One region of the Streptomyces sp. NPDC015532 genome, then DNA from elsewhere that is predicted to be linked to it. Evidence: riboswitches for the same ligand, from Rfam matches in the RefSeq annotation. Region 1 holds a riboswitch; the other holds the start of a gene.
What was found. A riboswitch is a leader RNA that binds a small molecule or an ion and turns the genes downstream of it on or off. The one in region 1 is predicted to bind cobalamin.

Region 1 (3,679 bases):
TCCTGCACTTCGACGAGGACGGACGCATCGACGAACTCATGGTGATGGTGCGCCCGTTGTCGGCGGCTCAGGCGCTCTCCGAGGCCATGGGGGCGCAGTTCGAGCAGATCTCCCGGGAGGCGGCCGGCGCGTGAGGGCCCGGACTCGCACTGTTTGAACCGACTCCCTCCGGCAACCCGGCTGGTGTGACGACGACTTCACAGCAGGAGCTCTTCCGGTTCCTTGAGGACCGTTTCGAGTGTGCCCGGGCCTGTTCCGAATGCGCCAGGAGTTCCGCGCTGCGCGCGAGCCTCATGAATCCCGACGGGCCGAAGAAGCAGGAGGCCGCGCGGCGTTCGGGCATCCTGTGCGCGGAGGTGTGCGAGGCGACCTGCCATGTGCTGTCCCGTCACCCGGGGCAGAGCGAGCGGGATGTCCGCGCTCAGCTGGAGTGGTGCAGGGACGTCTGCCTGGAGTGCGCCGAGGCCTTCGACGCGTGCCCCGGGTCGGAGGCCGCCGCGCGGAAATGTCGTGAATGCGCCCGGTCGTGCACGGACTTCATCGCCATGCTGCGCTGAGCCCGTACGCCGTCCGGGTCAGGCCTGTCCGGCGAGCGGGCGTCCGGCGCGGACGTTCCAGCGTCCCGCGCGCCCGCTCAACTCCGTGACGGTGAGCGGCGGCACGTCCACGCGCCAGAACGCCGCCTCTGGTGCCCCCAACGCCCTTACCACCAGGGCTCGTACGACCTCGGGCTCCACCACGGCGACGGTTCGGCCGTCGAGACCCGCCGCCCTGTCGAGGCGTTCCGCCACCCGGTCGCAGAACGCCCGCACCGACTCGCCGTCGTGCGGCGCCGACGCGGGATCGGCGAGCCAGCGCGCCACCGCCTCCGGCTCCTTCGCGCTCACCTCGGCCAGTGTCGCCCCGCGCCAGCGGCCCACATCGAGAGGGGCCAACTCCGCCGTCTCGACGCCGCCTTCGAGCCCGAGTGCCTCCGCGGTCTGGCGGCATCGCGTGGTGGGGGAGACCCACAGCCGGGCGCCCGCCGGAACGGCACCCGCGTCGGCCGCCGACCGGGCGGCCCGCAGGCTCGACGCGTCCACCGGACTACCGCCGTCGTCGAAGCGGGCCTCGCGCAGCGCCTCGCCGATCGCCGCGGAGATCAAGAACACTCGGCTGGTCATGCCATCACTCTCGTGTGTCGTGGACCCGGCTCGTGCCGGGCTCGTGCTGTAGGGGCCGGGCTCGTGTGGACGGGCCTGGGGCGTGCGTCGTGGACCGTGACCCGGAGCCGAACACCCCGGCCCGGCAGGGCGGTTGTCGCCGCCAGGCCATGCTCCATGAGCGGTGGGGCGCGCAGAGCGCCGGGGCGTGCGCCCTTGGCCGGGATACGGCTTCGCGGTACGGTCACGTGGATATTGACGACGGTTCGGCGGAAGCCCGGTGGAAATCCGGCACGGTCGCGCCACTGTAAGCCCGGCACCTGTCACTCCCGCCAGGGGTGACGGACACGGGCAAGTCAGACCCGTGGCTGTCGTCCTGTGCACCACCGAGACGGGACGCGAGTTCCCCAGGAGGTTCTGCCCATGGCGCAGTCCGTCGTTCAGCCGACCGTCACCCCCACCGCCGTACCCGCCAAGCTGCCGATCGGTGCGATCGCCCCCTGGGCGGCGTTCTTCGGCATCCTGATGCTGGTCCTGCTCTACTTCGTCGGCGCCGAACAGGGCGCCACCTCCCTCGTCTCCGGCGAGAACGTCCACGAATGGGTCCACGACGCCCGTCACCTGCTCGGTTTCCCCTGCCACTGACGGCGGCAGGGAACGTACGAGCCACGATATTCCCGCGACGGCCTGGGAAACCCGGCCCGCACGAGGGGGCGGTGCCCGCACGACCGGGCACCGCCCCCTCGCATGAGAGGGCGCGCCCGGCCACACACCACCGCCCCGGCGTCCGCGTCATCGCCATTCCCAATTTCTGAAACACGTTCTACGGTGTGCGCCGTCAGGTCGGGCCCGGGGAGGCAGGAGGCGCCGTGCATCTCGAATACACGCCGGAGCAGCAACGGTTGCGGACCGAACTTCGTCTCTACTTCGCCGAGTTGGTGCCGGACAACGCGTACGCGCGCTACGCGGATCCGGGGGCGCAGAAGCGCTTCTACCGCGAGACGATCCGACGGCTCGGCGCGGACGGCTGGCTCGGGGTCGGCTGGCCCAAGGAGTACGGCGGGCGGGGCCTGAGCCCGATGGAGCAGTTCATCTTCTTCGACGAGGCGGCCCAGGCCGGGGTGCCGCTGCCGCTGATGGCGCTCAACACCGTGGGGCCGACGATCATGCGGTTCGGCACGGAGGAACAGAAGTCGTACTTCCTGCCGAAGGTCCTCTCCGGCGAGATCGACTTCGCGATCGGCTACAGCGAGCCCGGCGCCGGGACGGACCTCGCCGCGCTGCGGACCAGGGCCGTGCGGGAGGGCGACGAGGAGACCGGCCACTACACCGTCGACGGCCAGAAGATCTGGACGACCAACGGCGACACGGCCGACTGGGTGTGGCTCGCGGTCCGCACCGATCCGGACGCCCCGCCGCACAAGGGCATCACCATGCTCCTCGTGCCGACTTCCGACCCCGGCTACTCGTGCACCGTCATCAACACGCTCGCCTCGCACGACACCACCGCCAGCTACTACGAGAACATCCGGGTCCCCGCCACGCGCCGGGTCGGCGAGGAGAACAAGGGCTGGCGGCTGATCACCAACCAGCTCAACCACGAACGCGTCACCCTCGCCGCGCACGGCACCATGGCCATCCGCGCCCTGCACGACGTCCAGCGCTGGGCCATGGGGACCAAGCTCGCCGACGGCCGCCGCGTCGTCGACCTCCCCTGGGTGCGCCGCCTCCTGGCCCGTACGCACACCAGGCTGGACGCCATGAAGCTCCTCAACTGGCGCATGGTGAACGCCGTCCAGGAGGGCACCCTCACCCCGCAGGACGCCTCCGCGGTCAAGGTGTACGGCTCCGAGGCGCGCCGGGACGCGTACGCCTGGCTGATGGAGATCGTCGCCGTCCCCGGTGTCCTCAAGGAGGGCTCCGCCGGCACCGTCCTGCACGGCGAACTCGAACGCGGCTACCGATCGGCGGTGATCTTCACCTTCGGTGGCGGCAACAACGAGATCCAGCGGGAGATCATCTCCTGGATCGGACTGGGGATGCCCCGGGTTCGGCGCTAGCGCGTTGTGACCAGGCACGATGTGTCCGGCCACTCGCCTGTCTACGTACTGCCAGGAGCCAGGAGCCAGGAGCCAGGAGCCAGGAGCGTGGAGCCAGGAGAAAGAGACGAGCAGTTTGCGTCAGCAGACAGTTGTGGTGCTGTCCACACGAAGCGGAGCATCCGTGCGGGCAGTGATGTCCTCGATCGTGACGCCGGGGGCGGTCTCGACGAGGGCGAGGCCGTCCGGGGTGATGTCGAGGACGCCGAGGTCGGTGATCACGCGGTGCACGCACTGTTCTCCCGTGAGCGGGAGGGTGCATTCCTTGAGGATCTTGGGGCTGCCGTCCCTGGCGGTGTGTTCCATGAGGACGATGACCCGGCGGGCGCCGTGGACGAGATCCATGGCTCCGCCCATGCCTTTGACCATCTTGCCGGGGATCATCCAGTTGGCGAGGTCGCCCCCTGCCGAGATCTGCAGGGCACCCAGCACGGCTGT
Region 2 (3,679 bases), on a different contig from region 1:
GCCTCGCGGGGGTAGCCGTGCGCCGCGAGTTCACGAGCCACCTGCATGCGCGAGCGGGCGGCTTCGAGACTGATGACGTCGGCGTCGAGGTCGTCGATGGCCTGGACGATGTCCCCGAACTCGGCGTAGCACATGTGGGTGTGGATCTGGGTGTCCGGTCGTACGCCGCCGGTGGTCAGCCGGAACGCCTCGGTCGCCCAGGCCAGGCTGAGCAGGCGGGGACGGCCTCCCGCCCACCGAGGGTCCAGGCAGGCCAGGCCGATCTCGTTGAACCTGTGGATCACATCCCGGACGGTGTCCTCGTCGGCCTGCACCAGCTTCGCGATCACCGGCACCCGGTTCCCGCCGGCCGAGGCCAGCAGCATCATCGCCCGCCGGAACCGCACCGTACTGGTGCTGCCACGGAGCACGATCTGCTGCAGCTTCTGCCCTTCCTGGTCGGACAACCTGCGCACACGAACGATCAGCCACCACACCCCCAGCGATCGGACGGACGTCACCGCACATCCAACCGCCATGACCACCAACGCGGCGAACCTATGTGGTCAGAGCACTAGGGATGCCCAGCAGCTTCTGCGCGGTGATGAATACGTCTTTCCACAGCCGTGCCTCGTACCGGTTCTCCAGTTTCGGCAGATAGAAGTACGGTCCGTGCCCAGCGTCGATCTGCCGCTGCGCGCAGTGGAAGAAGTAGAGCCCGAAGTCGACGAGGGCGGCGGGAACCGGTCCGCGGTCGAACTCCAGGTGTGCCTCGGTGAGATGCCAGCCGCGCTGCCGGACCACGATCGTGGCGAGCCGTTCACGGTCGGCCGGCCGGTACTCCTTGCCGTCCTCGGCGGTGAAGTCGAGGAGGCGCTCGATCGCGTCGAGCAGGACGATCTGACCGCCGATGACGTTGTCCCTACCCGGTGACCGATCGCACCAACTGACGGTACGACGGGCTTGATAGCCTCATCAGGCCAGTCGAGCCACATCCGAGGCCAGGGAATCCGGTGCGAATCCGGAACTGACGCGCAGCGGTGAGGGGGACGGGCGGGGCACACCAGCCACTGGGAGACCGGGAAGGCGCCTCGTCCGGACGAACCCGAGTCCGAAGACCTGCTGGCACCTTCGCGCCCCGGCGCGGAGGACATCCGCAGTCCAGGCTCCGCGTACGAGCCCCGACCCCGAGGTCCGCCTGTGCTCCCCACCCCCGCCCGTCCCCTCACACCCGCCCAGCCGGTCACCGGCAGCGGCGGCCCGAACAGCGACACCGAGGACACGACGAAGTCCGCCGCCGCGGGCCACCCGGATTCCCGACTGCCAACACGAGGGCCCGCCGAACCGGCACCGTGCCGCATCGTCGTCTGCCGGGACTGCTGCTGCGGAAGCCCGAAAGTCACCGGAGTGGATCACGCCCGGCAGACGGCACGCCTGGCCGAGAGCGCACCGGTACGCATCGCGGCCTGCCTCGACGTGTGCGAACACGCCAACGTGATCGTCGTCCAGCCCTCCGCCGCCGCACGCGCCGCGGGCGCCCGCCCGGTCTGGCTCGGCCTCGTCAACGACCCCGACGCCACCGAGGACATCGCCGCCTGGGTGGAAGCCGGCGGCCCGGGCGTCGCCCCCTGCCCCGAGATCCTCGACCTCTACGTCTTCACCCCGCCGCGGAGGACGCGATGAGGTGGGGCCCCGGCGGCAGAGGGCCGGGGGAGTTCGTGAGGGAGGCGGCCCAGCAGGCTCGCCCCGTGGCCGCGGACATCCGCCCGGGACGAGCTTGCCGAGATAGTGAGCGGGCTCCCGACCGCCTCCTCGCGGAACTCGACCTCCGTGAGTACAGGCCGCGGTGCTCAGGACCGGTGTGCCGGGCTCAGTCCGCCGTGAGCAGATCCGCCGCCCGTTCCCCGATCACGATGGACGGGGCGTTGGTGTGACCCCGGATGATCGTCGGCATGACCGAGGCGTCCGCCACCCGCAGGCCCCGCACTCCCCGTACCCGCAGCCACGGGTCCACGACAGAGGCGTCGTCGCGGCCCATCCGGGCCGTTCCGACGGGGTGGTAGAGCGTGTGGGAGTGTTCGGTCAGGGCGAGCGCGTCGCGCCGGTCCCGGGGCAGGTCCTCGGCCCCTGGCGGCATGAGGAAGCGGCCCGTGGACAGCCCCCGGTCGGAGAGCCGGCCGATGATCTCCTCGCAGACGCCGAGCCCGGCCAGCAGCGCCGCCCGGTCGGCGCCGTCCGGGTCCGTCAGATAGCGCGGGTCGATGACCGGCTTGGCGAAGGGGTTCGCCGAGGCCAGGGTGACCGAACCCGTGCTCTCGGGGCGCAGCAGGATCGCGCCCACGGTCAGCCCGTGCTCCGGCGCCTTGACGAGACCCTCACCGAGGAACGGCACCGGGGCGAAGATGATTTCGAGGTCGGGCAGTTCGAGGTCGGGCCGGCTGCGGACGAATCCGTACGCCTCGCCGATGTTCGACGTGAGCATCCCCCGGCGGCGGGTCAGGTACTTCACCAGCTCGGAAGGCCGTTCGGCGGCGAACAGGGTCCGGTCGGCGGCGTCCGCGACGAGGCCGCTGATGAGATGGTCGGTGAGGTTGGCGCCGACCTGCGGGGCGTCGACCAGCACCTCGATGCCCCGCTCGCGCAGATGCCCGGCGTCGCCGATGCCGGACAGCATGAGCAGCTGGGGCGTGTTGACGGCGCCCGCGCTCAGGACGACCTCGCGGCGGGCCAGCACCGTGCGGGTGACGCCCCCGGCGACGTACTCGACGCCGATGGCGCGCCGGTCCTCGAAGAGCACGCGAGTGGCCTGCGCGTCCGTGACGACCCGCAGGTTCGCGCGGCGTCGGGCCGGCTTGAGATAGCCGTCCGCGGTGCTCCACCGCGCGCCGCGCCGCTGGCTCACCATGGTCTGCGAGAACCCGTCGGGCGTCGCGGTGTTGGCGGGCTCGACGGTGTGGCCGAGCGCGCGGACGGCGTCGAGGAAGGCCGCCGTGTGCGGGTTCGGGTCGCGCTGCGGCTCGACGCTCATGGGGCCGGTGCGGCCGTGGTCCGGGTCGGTGGCCCCGAGGACCTGCTCCGTGCGTCGGAAGTACGGCAGCAGGCCCTTCCACGACCAGTCGGTGCCGCAGAGATCCCCCCACTCGTCGTAGTCGGCGGCGAACCCGCGCACCCACATCATCGCGTTCATCGAGGAGGAGCCGCCGAGCATCCGGCCCCTGGGCCAGTAGACGGGGCGCCCGGAGAGCTCGGGCTGCGGGGCGGTCGCGTAGTCCCAGTCGAGCTCGGTCCTGAACAACTGGGAGAAGGCCGCGGGTATGTGCACGGCCGCCTTCTTGTCCCGGCCGCCGGCTTCCAGGAGGACGACCGATGCCGGGCCGCTCCCGGTCAGCCGGCCGGCGAGCGCGGCGCCGGCCGACCCCGCTCCGACGACGACGTAGTCGGCGCTTTCCGGGGCGTTCATCGGCTCACCCCGGTCGCGCTCCGGACCGTACGGCCGGGCCCGCCCGCCACCGACCGGGCGGCGGGGCCGGGGGAGGCGATGCCGGGAGCGGCGACCCACCTCGCCCTCCTTCGGGGCCCGGGCGGTGGTGCGGGCTGTGGTGCGGTGTACGTCATGACGTCCTCCTCTTCAAGGTCCGCTCCAGAGCTTCCGGCCGGGGCGGTGCCACGGGGTAGCCCCTGGAGGTGATGAGTTCACGGA

Region 2: another riboswitch for cobalamin. It lies ahead of ACF07B_RS21070 ((2Fe-2S) ferredoxin domain-containing protein); the one in region 1 lies ahead of ACF07B_RS31565 (CbtB-domain containing protein).

Annotation. Positions count from the first base shown of each region.
Region 1 covers NZ_JBIBSY010000013.1:165,730-169,408, forward strand. The annotation lists gene ACF07B_RS31550 (nuclear transport factor 2 family protein) at 1-134, shown strand, start outside; gene ACF07B_RS31555 (ferredoxin) at 186-557, shown strand; gene ACF07B_RS31560 (histidine phosphatase family protein) at 576-1,163, opposite strand; cobalamin riboswitch at 1,368-1,529, shown strand; gene ACF07B_RS31565 (CbtB-domain containing protein) at 1,566-1,787, shown strand; gene ACF07B_RS31570 (acyl-CoA dehydrogenase family protein) at 2,012-3,202, shown strand; gene ACF07B_RS31575 (CoA transferase subunit B) at 3,323-3,679, opposite strand, start outside.
Region 2 covers NZ_JBIBSY010000006.1:180,253-183,931, reverse strand. The annotation lists gene ACF07B_RS21080 (helix-turn-helix domain-containing protein) at 1-518, opposite strand, end outside; partial or broken gene ACF07B_RS21075 (malate synthase A) at 556-912, opposite strand; cobalamin riboswitch at 944-1,121, shown strand; gene ACF07B_RS21070 ((2Fe-2S) ferredoxin domain-containing protein) at 1,300-1,662, shown strand; gene ACF07B_RS21065 (GMC family oxidoreductase) at 1,850-3,439, opposite strand.